3 regions of the Kitasatospora sp. NPDC085879 genome follow, and region 1 is predicted to be linked to each of the others. Evidence: riboswitches for the same ligand, from Rfam matches in the RefSeq annotation. Region 1 holds a riboswitch; each other region holds the start of a gene.
What was found. A riboswitch is a leader RNA that binds a small molecule or an ion and turns the genes downstream of it on or off. The one in region 1 is predicted to bind cobalamin.
Positions count from the first base shown of each region.

Region 1 (4,268 bases):
GCACCGACCCGAGGCTCACTGCCGCGGTCGAGCTCACCGGCCCCGTCCGCACGGTCGACCACACCCGCCGGCTGCACCCCGTCTTCGACGTGCGGTAGCCGCCCCCCGGACCCCACCTGCCCCGGCCCCATGCACCCCGGGACCCGCTTCCCCGGAGTGCGGCGGCCGAGGCCGGGGCAGGTGGACCACGACCGAACGCACCACAGGCCGAAGGAGTCGACGTTGTACACCGACCTGCCCGAGGACGCACTCCGCTCGTACCGCAGCACCCAGACCGAGCCCGCCGACTTCGACGCCTTCTGGCGCAGGACTCTCGACGAGGCCCGGGCCGCGGGCGCCGGGACCACCGCCGTCCCCGTGCCGACCGGCCTCACCACCGTCGACACCTTCGACGTGACCTTCCCCGGCTACGCGGGCGAACCCGTCCGGGCCTGGCTGCGGCTGCCCCGCGGCGCGGACGGCCCGCTGCCCGCCGTCGTCCAGTACGTCGGCTACGGCGGCGGCCGGGGCCACGTCCTGGAGAACCTCGTCTGGGCCTCCGCCGGCTTCGCCCACCTGCAGATGGACACCCGCGGCCAGGGCTCGGTCTGGAGCCGCGGCGACACCCCCGACTCAGGGCCCGCCGGGCCGCAGGTCCCCGGAGTGATGACCCGCGGCATCGAGGACCCGCACGGCTACTACTACCGGCGGCTGTTCACCGACGCAGTCCGCGCCGTGGACGCCGTCCGCACCCTGCCCGCGGTCGACCCGGACCGCGTCGCCGTCATGGGCGACAGCCAGGGCGGCGGCACCGCCCTCGCCGCGGCCGGACTCGTCCCCGACCTCGCCGCGGTCGTCGCCCACGTGCCCTTCCTCTGCGACTTCCCGCGGGCCGTGGTCGTCACCGACGCCCACCCGTTCCGCGAGATCGCCGACTACCTGGCGACTCACCGCGGCCGGGACGAGCAGGTGCACCGCACGCTCTCCTACATGGACGGCGTCCACTTCGCCGCCCGCGCCACCGCCCCGGCCCGCTTCTCCGCCGCGCTCATGGACCAGGTCGTCCCGCCGTCCACCGTGTTCGCCGCCCACAACGCCTACGCCGGACCGAAGGAGATCGACGTCTGGCGCTACAACGGCCACGAGGCCGGCGGCCCGGACGACCACGCGGCCGCCCTCCGCTTCCTCCGCCGTCACCTCGGCGCGTAAGGCCCGGGCAGAGCGAACAGGGGCGCGGGGAACTGCGCAGTCCGTACGGTCACCCACTACCGGACCGCGCAGCTCCCCGCGCCCCTTGGTTGCTCGTCAGGCCGCCGAAGCCACCGCGCCGGGCGCGGCCGCCGCAGCGGGCCTCGGGTTCAGCAGACGCTCCGCCAGGTGGCCGAAGAGCAGGCCGAAGCCCAGCCACAGGGTGGCCTGCACGGCCAGCGTCGCCAGGCGGAACTGCCACAGCAGCGTCGCCGAGAAGTCCGCCGGCACCTCGTTGAAGGACGGCAGGAAGGCGTACGCCAGCCCCACCGCCACCGCGAAGGCGGCGGCCGCCACCACCGTGGCGTTCCAGTTGCCCAGCCGCGGCGCCAGCCGCCGCCCCAGGACCAGCGCCGCCAGCGTCAGCAGCAGCCCCAGCAGCATCATCAGGAAGTACAGCGTGGTGCGCTGCCCGATGGTGTCCGGATTGCCCACCGCCGGCGGGTTGGCCGGGTACTTGAGGAAGGGGACGACGTACAGCGCGACCAGGCCGGTGCCGGAGACCAGCATCGCCGTCGCCCGCGGACCGAACCGGCCGATCCGTCCCAGCGCGAAGCAGTACGCCAGGGCGATGATGCCGCCCAGCGCGATGCCGTACACCAGGATGCCGGTCGCCAGACCGGCCGTGGACTGCATCGACCGGCTGACCAGTTCCACGCCCCCCTCGTGCGAGTGGGGCTGGGACTCCTCGAAGGCGATCGCGGCGTCGACCCGCGGCTCGCCGAGCAGGTAGGCGACCAGCAGGGCGGGCACGGCTGCGCCCAGCCCGCCCAGCATGCCGCGGACGAGCAGGGATCTGACAGGTGTGGAGTTGTTCACGGTTCCCGTCCCATCAGTGGCAGGGGAAGCCGAGCAGGTGACGACCGTCGTGCACCCACTCGTGCACGTTCTCGCCGGAGATCAGGGAGACGGCGCCCTGTTCGGCGCCGACGAAGTAGATGAGGGTCATCATCAGGATGCCGAAGAACACCGCCCACGGCAGGATCGCCTTGACGGAGAGCGGCGCGGACTGGCCGACGGGGGAGACGACCGCGGGTGCGGCGGACTGGGCCATGGCAGAACCTCCTCGGGAACTCGCGTCCCGCTAGATGGTGCACACACGACGGCAGTGGGTCTGACTCACCGTCGGCCCGCCCCGTCGAGGAGCGAACCGTCGGCACACAGTGGCGCGACCGTGCCGGAGTCTCACCGGGCTTCCGTCGTGCCGTCGTACATCGCCAAGAAGGTACCGTCAGCCGCAGGGCCCGCCAAGGGCGTGCGGACGGCGCATTCACCACCCCGGTGCCCGGGGACGCCCCGACAGGACCGACCGCCGGCGGTGACTCGCGTGCCCGGCAATGGAGTTGGGGGAGGACCCGCAGTGCGCGTGACATTGATCTCAGCGGCCATGAGCGAGGCCGCACGGCAGGCCCGCTTCGACGACGGCGGCCCGCTCGACGCCCACGGCCTGCGCGCCGCCGAGGCCGCCGCCGGCACCCTCCGGCCGGCCGGACGCGTCCTGGTCTCCCCGTCCCCCCGGTGCCGGCAGACCGCCGAGGCCCTCGGCCTGCCGGCGCCCGTCGACGAACCCGCGCTGGCCGGCTGCGACGCCGGCCGCTGGCGGGGCCGCACCCTCGACGAGGTCGCCGCCGCCGAACCCGAGGCACTCGCCCGCTGGCTCGCCGACTCCACCGCCGCCCCGCACGGCGGCGAACCCCTCCGGGCCCTGCTGGACCGGGTCGCCGACTGGCTGACCGCCCTCCCCGAGGACACGCCGGCGGTGACCGCCGTCGTCGAACCTGACACCGTCCGCGCCGCCGCCGTGCACGCCCTCGGCGCCCCGCCCGCCGCCTTCTGGCGGCTCGACGTCCGCCCGCTCACCGCCACCCACCTCTCCGGCCGCTCCGGCCGTTGGAACCTCGGCTGCGGCCGACCGCTCTGACATCCCGCCGACCCGTCCGGCCCGGCGGTCCCCGGCGTCGGTGCCCGGCCCTAAGGTGCCGTGCCGTGACGATCCTGATGACCGACGCCGGCCCGGTGGCACCGGACGCCCTGCTCACCCGCACCGGCGGGACACCCCTCGCGCCCGCCGGGACGGCCTGGCCGCACTGCGCGACCTGCGAAGGCCCGATGCAGTTCCTCGCCCAGATCCTGCTGGACGACCTCGGCCGGCACGCCGGCACCGGCGCCTCGGACGGGCGGGGCCTGCTCGCCCTGTTCATGTGCCGGAACAACCCCGGCGGCTGCCAGGAATGGAGCCCGCGCGCAGGCGGCAACCGGGCCCTCCTGCTGCCCGCCGAGGGCGCCCGGCCACTGCCGCTGCCGGACCTCGACGAGCACGCCGACGAGGACGACGACCCCCGACTGCTCGGCGCCGTCCGCGCCGTCTCCCACCAGCCGGCGCCCGGTACCGGCTACGCCCGCGCCCGCCTCCGGCCCACCCCCGGGCGACCGCTCGGGCAACTCGGCGGCGAACCCGGCTGGCTGCAGTACGACGAGACGCCGGAATGCCCCGGCTGCGCCCGCCCGATGCCCTTCGCCGCCCAACTCGAGGAGGGCCCCGACCCCGTCACCGCGATGAACTTCGGGGGCGGCGGCAGCGCGTACGCCTTCGCCTGCGAGCCCTGCGATCACGCGGCCTTCCTCTGGCAGTGCTGACGACGAGCGCCGCCACCGCACCACCGACCCGCGCACCACTGACCCGTGCCGCACCGCCACCCCCGCACTTCCATCGCCGCACTTCCACCGCCGCAGTTCGCCGAGCCGGGCGACCCGCGTCGGCGTGAGCCGTAGTCTGATGAGCATGGCGAAGAGTGGCGGCGCGGCGGCCCGGGGCGGGCCGGGGCTCAAGAAGGCAGCGTTCCCGAAGACGCACCTGGCGACGGTGCGGCAGGCGCGGAGGATCAACCGGGCACTGGCGGAGGTCTACCCCTACGCCCACCCGGAGCTGGACTTCGACAACCCGTTCCAACTGCTGGTGGCCACCGTGCTGTCGGCGCAGACCACCGACCTTCGGGTGAACCAGACCACGCCGGCGCTCTTCGCCAAGTACCCGACACCGG
Region 1 is NZ_JBFBJZ010000018.1:87,050-91,317, forward strand. Features, by position in the region: gene AB0P35_RS16400 (glycoside hydrolase family 3 N-terminal domain-containing protein) at 1-98, shown strand, start outside; gene AB0P35_RS16405 (acetylxylan esterase) at 223-1,188, shown strand; gene AB0P35_RS16410 (CbtA family protein) at 1,285-2,046, opposite strand; gene AB0P35_RS16415 (CbtB-domain containing protein) at 2,060-2,281, opposite strand; cobalamin riboswitch at 2,314-2,475, opposite strand; gene AB0P35_RS16420 (histidine phosphatase family protein) at 2,615-3,148, shown strand; gene AB0P35_RS16425 (DUF1963 domain-containing protein) at 3,214-3,864, shown strand; gene nth (endonuclease III) at 4,010-4,268, shown strand, end outside.

Region 2 (4,268 bases), on a different contig from region 1:
TGCCGGCGGCGGCGAGGTCGCGCAGGTAGCGGCTGTACTCGACGTCGGTGTGCAGGGTGTCGAAGGGGTTGCCCTCCTCCACGGTGCCGGGGATGACGTCCACCAGCACGCGGCCGGCGAGCGCGTCGCGGCTCGGCCAGTTGCCGGCCTTCGCGGCCTCGTCGAGGTTCGGGTAGCTGCCGCCGCCGGGCTTGGCGAGCAGGTCGGCGGGGCGGAAGACGGCGCTGCCGAGGTGGGCGGCTATCAGGCTGTCGAGCTGGGCCGGGCCCATGCCGCGGTTGGCGGCGAAGCCGCCCTTGAGCTCCAGCTTGACCATCAGCGGGCCGCTCGACGGGTGGGCGGCGAGCCAGATCCGCAGGTCGTCGAGGCAGTACTCGAGGTTCTTGTTGGCGCCACCGCTGTACAGCTGGGCGGGGGTGGTGGCGGCGGTGCAGTTGTTCGCGTTGCCCAGCGGGTTGGAGTGGCTGACCTTCCACTCCTTGGTGATGGTGTCCGTCCAGACGTCCAGCTCGATCATGCCGGTGCCGGTGTCCAGGCTCTGCGCGAGGAAGGGGAAGGCGGCCGGGTCGTAGGTGTTGTGGATCCCGACGGCGGTGGCCGAACCGAACGGCAGCCCGCCGCCGGTGGCGGCGCCGGACTGGTGCGCGGGGAGCAGGGTGGCGGCCGCGGCCAGCAGCCCCACGGCGAACGTACGGCGAAGCTTCAAGGGGTGTCTCCTCGTCAGGAGCCTGGGAACGGCGGGCCGGACGGACCGCCTCCGGAAGCATGGGCCACCGGAACGGCTTCGAGGTGACATGACAAGAAAACTTGGCTGAAGCTGACCCCCCGTCGAGCTGACAAATCGTCAGGAAGAGCTCATTCCGTGCGCGGGCTCATTCGGCCCGCCCCAGCACGCCGTGCTCCAGGACCTCCGCGACCGCCGGGTCGGTCAGCCGGTAGCGGACCACCCGCCCGTCCCGCTCGCCCTCGACCACACCCGCCGCGCGCAGCAGCCGCAGCGCCTGGGAGACCGCCGGATCGCGCATCCCGGTCGCCAGCGCCAGATCGGTGACGGCGAGCGGCCCGGTGGTGTGCAGCGCGAGCAGCAGGGAGAGCCGCCCCGGGTCGGCGAGCAGGCCGAACCGCTCGGCCCAGGCCCGGACCTGCCCGGTGTCGCCGATCCCGGCGATCGCCTCGCAGACCCGGTGGCCGTCGATGCTGCGCTGGCCGACGCGGTCGGCAGGGACGAGGTGCATGGCGGCATTCTCGCAGGCCGTCCGGCCGTGATCTGCGACACCTGCGCAGGTCTGCAGGCTTGCAGCTGTCGCTCCGTCACCTCTACGGTGGAACAGCCGTGGTGCTCGGGAAGACCGGTGCAGGACCTGCGGGTCCGAGTCCGGAGCGGCCCTCGCCACTGTGAACGGGGAGTCAATCCGTACCCCTCGCGGGTCACTGGGCGCCGGAGCGCGCCCGGGAAGGCCGGGTACGGGCACCACAGGAACCTCCCCGTGAGCCAGGAGACCGGCCACGGCACCTCACGACGTCATTCCACGAGGTGCTGGAGCGTGAACCGCATGACCCTGCCCGCCACCGGTACGGCCGCGCCGCCGACCGCCCCCGGCCTGCCCGCCTTCCGCTGGCGGCGGGAGGACACCCTTCGCACGGCCGGCCTGCTGGCCGTCATCCTGGCGATGCACGTGGCGGCCTTCGGCACCCTGTTCCTGCTGGTCGTCCCGGAGCGGTACGAGGTCGGCACCCAGGTGTTCGGCGCCGGACTCGGCATCACCGCCTACACCCTGGGCATGCGGCACGCCTTCGACGCCGACCACATCGCGGTGATCGACAACACCACCCGCAAGCTGATGGCGGACGGCCGGCGCCCGGTCTCGGTGGGCTTCTGGTTCGCCCTCGGGCACTCCTCGATGGTGGTGCTGATGGCCGCCCTGGTCGCGGGCGGCGCCCAGCTCGCCGGGGTGCTGATGGACGACGGGTCGACCGCCCACCAGGTGCTGGGCGCCATCGGCACCACCGCCTCCGGCGCCTTCCTCTACCTCATCGCCGCGCTCAACCTGGCAGCGCTGCTCGGCATCCTGCGGGTCTTCCGGGCGATGCGGGCCGGCTCCTACGACGAGGCGGAGCTGGAACGGCAGCTCGACTCGCGCGGACTGATGAACCGCGTCCTGCGCCGCGCCACCCGCTCGATCTCCCGGCCGGGCCAGATGTTCCCGGTCGGCATGGTCCTCGGACTGGGCTTCGACACCGCCACTGAGGTGACGCTGATGGTGATGGCCGGCTCGGGCGCCGCGGCCGGCCTGCCCTGGTACGCGATCGTCTGCCTGCCGCTGCTGTTCGCCGCCGGCATGAGCCTGTTCGACACCCTGGACGGCACGTTCATGAACTTCGCCTACCAGTGGGCGTTCTCCAACCCCGTCCGCAAGGTCTTCTACAACCTCGCCATCACCGGCCTGTCGATCGCGGTGGCCTTCGTCATCGGCACCATCGAGCTGGTCGCCGTGCTGCACGACAAGCTCGGCCTCGCCGACCCGGTGACCGGCTGGATCGCCGGACTCAGCCTGGACAACGTGGGCTTCGTCATCGTCGGTCTCTTCGTGGTGGTCTGGGCGGCGGCGATCGGCTACTGGCGGATCGCCGGGGTGGAGAAGCGCTGGGCGCCCGAGCGGGCGGCCTGACATGGCGGGCCGCCCGCAGCGCCGGGCGGCGGACGGGGCGTCAGCCCGCCGCCAGCAGCAGCGTGCCGGCCACCGCGAGGCCCGCGCCGAGCACCTGGACGCGCCGCAGCCGCTCCTTGAGCAGCCCGCGGGCCATCACCGCGGTGACCACCGGGTAGAGCGAGGCCAGCACGGCGGCCACGGCCACCGAGCCGCGGTGCGAGGCCGCGGCGAAGGCCGCGTTGGCGGCGACGTCGGCCACCCCGACCGCGGTCAGTGCGGGCAGGCCGCGCAGCACGCCGCCCGCCCCGCCGGCCCCGGCCGACGGGCGACCGCGCCGCGCGGCCAGCAGGACGGCGCCGCCCACCGCCACGTTGCACAGCCGCTGCACGCACAGCACGGACAGCAGCCCTCCGCCGGCGGAGGCCTGGGCGATCAGCGCCATCACGGTGCCCATGCCGACGGCCGCCCCCAGGGTGAGCACCAGGACCCGAGCCGTCACCGCGCCGCCGCCGCGCCGCGGCCCGCCCGCGAGGGCGACCCCGAGCACGGCGACCGCGATCCCGGCGGCCTGCGCCGGCCCCGGGCGCTCCCCGAGCAGCAGGCCGACGCCCACCGGCACCGCGACACCGACGGTCGCGAGCGGCGAGACCACGCCCATCGGCCCGAGCGACAGCGCCCGGTAGAAGGCCAGGATCGCGAACGGCCCGATCACGCCCGCCGCCACCGCGTACCAGAGGCCGGCGCCGGACACGCCCGGGCCGCCGGTCACGAGCACGGCCGGGACGAGCAGCAGCGCCGCGGCGGCCTGCGAGGCCACCACGACGGTCAGCGCGGGCAGCCGGCGGGTCAGAGCGCCGCCGCCGTAGTCGGCCATGCCCCAGAGCAGGCTGGCGGTGAGAGCGAGGATCTGGGACAACACAATGGACTCCGGAGTACGGTCGAGTGGACTCGTCGTGCCCCAGCAGCTTAGGTCAACAGAGTGAACCGGACGAATCAATTCATTGGACTGACACTGACATGCCCGACCCCGACCTGATCACCCAGGCCCTGGCCCGCAACCTCAAGCGGCTGCGCGCCGACCGCGGCCACACCCTCGATGCGCTCGCCGCCCGCTCAGGGGTGAGCCGCGGCATGATCGTGCAGATCGAGCAGGGGCGGACCAACCCCAGCGTCGGCACGGTCGTCCGGCTCGCCGACGCCCTCGGCGTCTCGATCGCCCGGCTGCTCGACTACGACGAGACCTCCACCGTGCGGATCGTGTCGGACGCCGAGGCGGTGCAGCTGTGGGCCGGCGCCAAGGGCGGCACCGGGGTGCTGCTCAACGGCATCGAGGCGCCCGGCCCGCTGGAGCTCTGGGAGTGGCTGATCCTGCCGGGCGAGGGGCACGGCTCCGACCCGCACCCCGTCGGCACCGTGGAGATCGCCCGGGTCGAGGAGGGCGAACTCACCCTCACCCTGGACGGCCGCGACCACCTGGTGCCGGCCGGCTCCACCGCCTCCTACGAGGCCGCCACCGCGCACGGCTACCGCAACGACGGCGAGGTGCCCGTCCGGCTCACCCTCGTCGTCTCGGTGCCGCCGCCCCCGCGCTGAGCCCGCCCGGGAACGCGACGGCGC
Region 2 is NZ_JBFBJZ010000010.1:139,607-143,874, reverse strand. Features, by position in the region: gene AB0P35_RS10895 (phosphatidylinositol-specific phospholipase C domain-containing protein) at 1-706, opposite strand, end outside; gene AB0P35_RS10890 (metalloregulator ArsR/SmtB family transcription factor) at 873-1,235, opposite strand; cobalamin riboswitch at 1,318-1,524, shown strand; gene AB0P35_RS10885 (HoxN/HupN/NixA family nickel/cobalt transporter) at 1,554-2,669, shown strand; gene AB0P35_RS10880 (DMT family transporter) at 2,710-3,567, opposite strand; gene AB0P35_RS10875 (helix-turn-helix domain-containing protein) at 3,669-4,244, shown strand.
Region 2: another riboswitch for cobalamin. It lies ahead of AB0P35_RS10885 (HoxN/HupN/NixA family nickel/cobalt transporter); the one in region 1 lies ahead of AB0P35_RS16415 (CbtB-domain containing protein).

Region 3 (4,268 bases), on a different contig from region 1:
GGCGGCCTGGATGAGCGTCCAGATCTGGGCGCGGATCGCGGGCAGCTTGGCCGGGTCCATCGCGGCGATCGTCGAGTACTCGTCGAGCAGCTGCTCCAGGCGCGCGATGTCGCCGTAGCTGTCGGCGCGGGCCATCGGCGGGACGAGGTGGTCGACCAGGGTGGCGTGGGCGCGGCGCTTGGCCTGGGTGCCCTCGCCCGGGTCGTTGACCAGGAAGGGGTAGATCAGCGGCAGGTCGCCCAGGACGGCGTCCGGGCCGCACTCGGCGGAGAGCGCGGCGGTCTTGCCGGGCAGCCACTCCAGGTTGCCGTGCTTGCCGAGGTGGATCACGGCGTGGGCGCCGAAGCCGCCGTCCTCCTGCGCGGCCTGGATCCAGCGGTAGGCGGCCAGGTAGTGGTGGCTCGGCGGCAGGTCCGGGTCGTGGTAGATCGCGACCGGGTTCTCGCCGAAGCCGCGCGGCGGCTGGATGAGGACGAGCAGGTTCCCGGAGCGGATCGCGGCGAGCACGATGTCGCCGTCCGGGTTCTGCGAGCGGTCGACGTAGAGCTCGCCGGGGGCCGGGCCCCAGTGCTCCTCGACCTGCTCGCGCAGCCCCTGCGGCAGCGTCGCGTACCAGCGCCGGTAGTCGGCGGCCGGGATACGGACCGGGTTGCGGGCGAGCTGGTCCTCCGTCAGCCAGTCCTGGTCGTAGCCGCCGGCCGCGATCAGAGCATGAATGAGTTCGTCACCCTCGTGCTTCATTGCTCGCCCGCTCGCCTCCGGGCCCTCCTGACCCGGCACCGACGGTCGTTGCTCCCTCGCTCCTTCGTCGCTCCCTCCCGCCTCCCTTTCGGCACCGGCGGGCCCTTCGGCTCGGGGTGACTCGTGGGAGGTGGAGGCCGTGTCCAGGCCGGGCAGATCGGTGCCCAGGTCCATGCCCTCCGCGCGGAGGCGGTGCAGCAGGCGCATCGCGCTGGCCGGGGTGTCCAGGCCGACCGCGTTGCCGACCCGGGCGTGCTTCGTCGGGTAGGCGGAGAGGACGAGGGCGAGACGGCGCTCCGCGGCCGGGGTGTGGCGCAGCCGGGCGTGCCGGACGGCGATGCCGGCGACCCGGGCCGCGCGCTCGGCGTCGGCGCGGTAGACGGTGAGGCCGTCCTCGTCGAGCTCCTTGAAGGAGAACGGCACGGTGATCAGCCGGCCGTCGAACTCGGGGACGGCGACCTGGGTGGCGGTGTCCAGCGGGGAGAGGCCGTCGTCGCTCGCCTCCCACTGGGCGCGCGACCAGGTCAGGCAGAGCGCCTGCAGGATCGGCCGGTCGAGGGCGGCGAGGGCGCCCGCGTCCCAGGCCTCCTCGTCGCCGCCGGCCTGGGCGTCGGCCGGGCGGGTGCCGCCCGCGGCGAGCACGGTGGTGACGATCGCGTCCGCCGTGCCCAGTTCGGCGAGCAGCTCGGGCTCGGCGCCGCGCAGTGAGGAGCAGTACAGCGGCAGGGCGCGGCCGCCCTGGTCCTCGATCGCGCCGCACAGCGCCTCGACGAAGGCGGTGTTCCCGCTCATGTGGTGGGCCCGGTAGTACAGCACGGCGACCAGCGGGCCGTCCGAGGTGCGGGCCTGACGCTCCAGCGGGCCCCAGGCGGGGGCCGAGGCGGGCGGCGCGAAGCCGTGGCCGGTGAGCAGCACGGTGTCGGAGAGGAACGCGCCGAGCTCGGCGAGGTTGGCCGGGCCGCCGTGCGCCAGGTAGGCGTGGGCCTCGGCGGCGATGCCGGCCGGGACGGTGGAGAGCTCCATCAGCTGGGCGTCCGGGGCCTGCTCGCCCGTCAGCACGACGACCGGGCGGGGGCCGGCGAGCAGCGCGTCCAGGCCGTCCTCCCAGGCGCGGCGGCCGCCCAGCAGGCGGACGACGACCAGGTCGGTGCCCTCGACGAGGGCGGGCAGGTCCTCGGCGGTGAGCCGGGCCGGGTTGCCGAGGCGGTAGCGGACGGGGCCCTGCGAGGCGCGGGCGCTCAGCAGGTCGGTGTCGGAGGTCGACAGCAGCAGGATCATGCGGAGGGCCTCCCGGCCTGGTCGGTGTTCCGGGGCGTGCGGCGGCGCACCGGGGCGCCGGACGGCAGCCCGGTGGGCGGGGCGGAGCGGGGTGCGGGGCACGAGGTGCGGCCGGCCGCCGGGTTCGCCGGAGTCACGGCGACGGCGGGCGGCGGCTCGGCGCGTCCGGGCGGGACGGCGGAGCCGGGCATGCGGCAGCGCACAGGTCGGGCCTTCCTCGGGGTCCGCGCCCCGGGCTGGTGGAGGACGGCGGGAGTTCCTGGCTCCACGGCTGAGCCGTGGTTACAGTGGCGGGACCGCACCGGATTTGCACCGGTTTCCTCCGCTTGCCGTCGCTGGCGTCGGACGATCCGCGCGGACCGTCCGGCAGCATCGTACGGGGTGCCGCCCTGCCGCGGGACAGCATGCGGACTGTGATCCAGGCGACGGGGCGGTCGGTCGGACAATCTGTATGCTCGCCGCCATGCCACCCACACCCGACCCCACCGGGGCGGGCTCCGCCGTGCCCGACCGGGACCGGTCGGACGCCTGCCCGGGGGCCCTTCGCCTGCACACCGCCGCCGACGGCGCGCTGGCCCGGGTCCGCCTGCCCGGCGGGATGCTGACCGGGCGTCAGGCACTGGCGCTGGCCGAGGCCGCGGAGGCGCTGGGTGACGGCGACCTGGAGATCACCTCGCGCGGCAACGTCCAACTGCGGGGCCTCGCTTCGGACTGCGGCGCCGAGCTCGCCGGGCGGCTGCGGGCCTCCGGCCTGCTGCCCTCCGACACCCACGAGCGGGTCCGCAACATCGTCGCCTCGCCCGGCCCCGGCGCGGGCCACGCCGATGTGCAGGCCTGGGCACGGGAGCTGGACGCGAGGCTCTGCGCGAGCCCGTGGGCGGTCGGCCTCTCCGGCAAGTTCCTCTTCGCCCTCGATGACGGCCGCGGCGACGTGGCCGCGCTGAACGCCGATGTGACATTGATCGCAGCGCCGGACGGCACCGCCCTGCTGCGCCTCGGCCGGGCGGCCACCGCGCGGCCCGTCCCGGCCGCGGAGGCCGTGACCGCCGCGCTCGCCGCCGCCCGGGACTTCCTGGACGCGGTGCGCGCCGCCGGCCGCAGCGCCTGGCACCTGCGGGAGGTGTCCGACCTGCTGCCGCCCGGCCCGGTCGGGCTCCCGGAGTTCGCCGGTGCGCCGCCCGCGCTCGGCGCGCTGCCCGGCGGCCTGTCGGTCGGGCTGCGCTTCGGCACGGCCGGTTCCGCCCGGTGGCGGGTGCTGGTCGATGCGGCCGCGGGGGAGCTGCGGCTCACCCCCTGGCGCGGGGTCGTGCTGCCCGGGGCGCCCGCCGACCGGCTCGCCGACCTGGCGGCGGCGGGATTCCGGACCGCGCCGGGTGCCGCCTGGGAACGTGCCACCGCCTGCACCGGCCTGCCCGGCTGCGGATCCTCCCGGGCCGACGTCCGGGCGGACGCCACCCGGGCACTGGAGGCGGCCCCGGCCGCGGGCCTGCCGGTGCACTGGTCGGGCTGCGAACGGCGCTGCGGCCACCCCGCCGGGCGATGGGTGGACGTGCTCGCCACCGGGCAGGGCTACCGGGTGACGCCGGTCGGGACACCGGCACCGTCGGCGGATGTGACGCCGGTGGAAGTGACGACGGAAGAGATGGCCGAGGCGGTCGCCGAGGCCCGGAGGATCACGTGATCGAGTACGAGAAGGACGGCGCCGCCATCTACCGGCAGTCCTTTGCCACCATCCGGGCCGAGGCCGACCTGGCCGCCCTGCCCGCCGACGTCGCCCAGGTCACGGTGCGGATGATCCACGCCTGCGGCATGACCGACCTGGTCGAGGACCTGGTGTACTCGCCCGGCGTGGTCGCCTCGGCCCGCAAGGCGCTGCACGCCGGCGCGCCGATCCTCTGCGACGTCAACATGGTCGCCAGCGGCGTCACCCGAAAGCGGCTGCCCGCCGACAACGAGGTGGTCTGCACCCTCACCGACCCCTCGGTGCCCGACCTCGCCAAGAAGATGGGCAACACCCGCAGCGCCGCCGCCATGGAGCTGTGGCTGCCCCGGCTGGAGGGCGCCGTGGTCGCCGTCGGCAACGCGCCGACCTCGCTGTTCCGGCTGCTGGAGATGATCGAGGCGGGCGCGCCCCGCCCGGCCGCGGTGATCGGCGTGCCGGTCGGCTTCATCGGCGCCGCCGAGTCCAAGCAGGCCCTGGCCGAGCACCCGTCCGGCCTGGAGCACCTGGTGGTGCGCGGCCGGCGCGG
Region 3 is NZ_JBFBJZ010000009.1:47,867-52,134, reverse strand. Features, by position in the region: gene cobN (cobaltochelatase subunit CobN) at 1-2,019, opposite strand, end outside; cobalamin riboswitch at 2,250-2,398, opposite strand; gene AB0P35_RS09550 (cobalamin biosynthesis protein CobG) at 2,483-3,700, shown strand; gene AB0P35_RS09545 (precorrin-8X methylmutase) at 3,697-4,268, shown strand, end outside.
Region 3: another riboswitch for cobalamin. It lies ahead of cobN (cobaltochelatase subunit CobN); the one in region 1 lies ahead of AB0P35_RS16415 (CbtB-domain containing protein).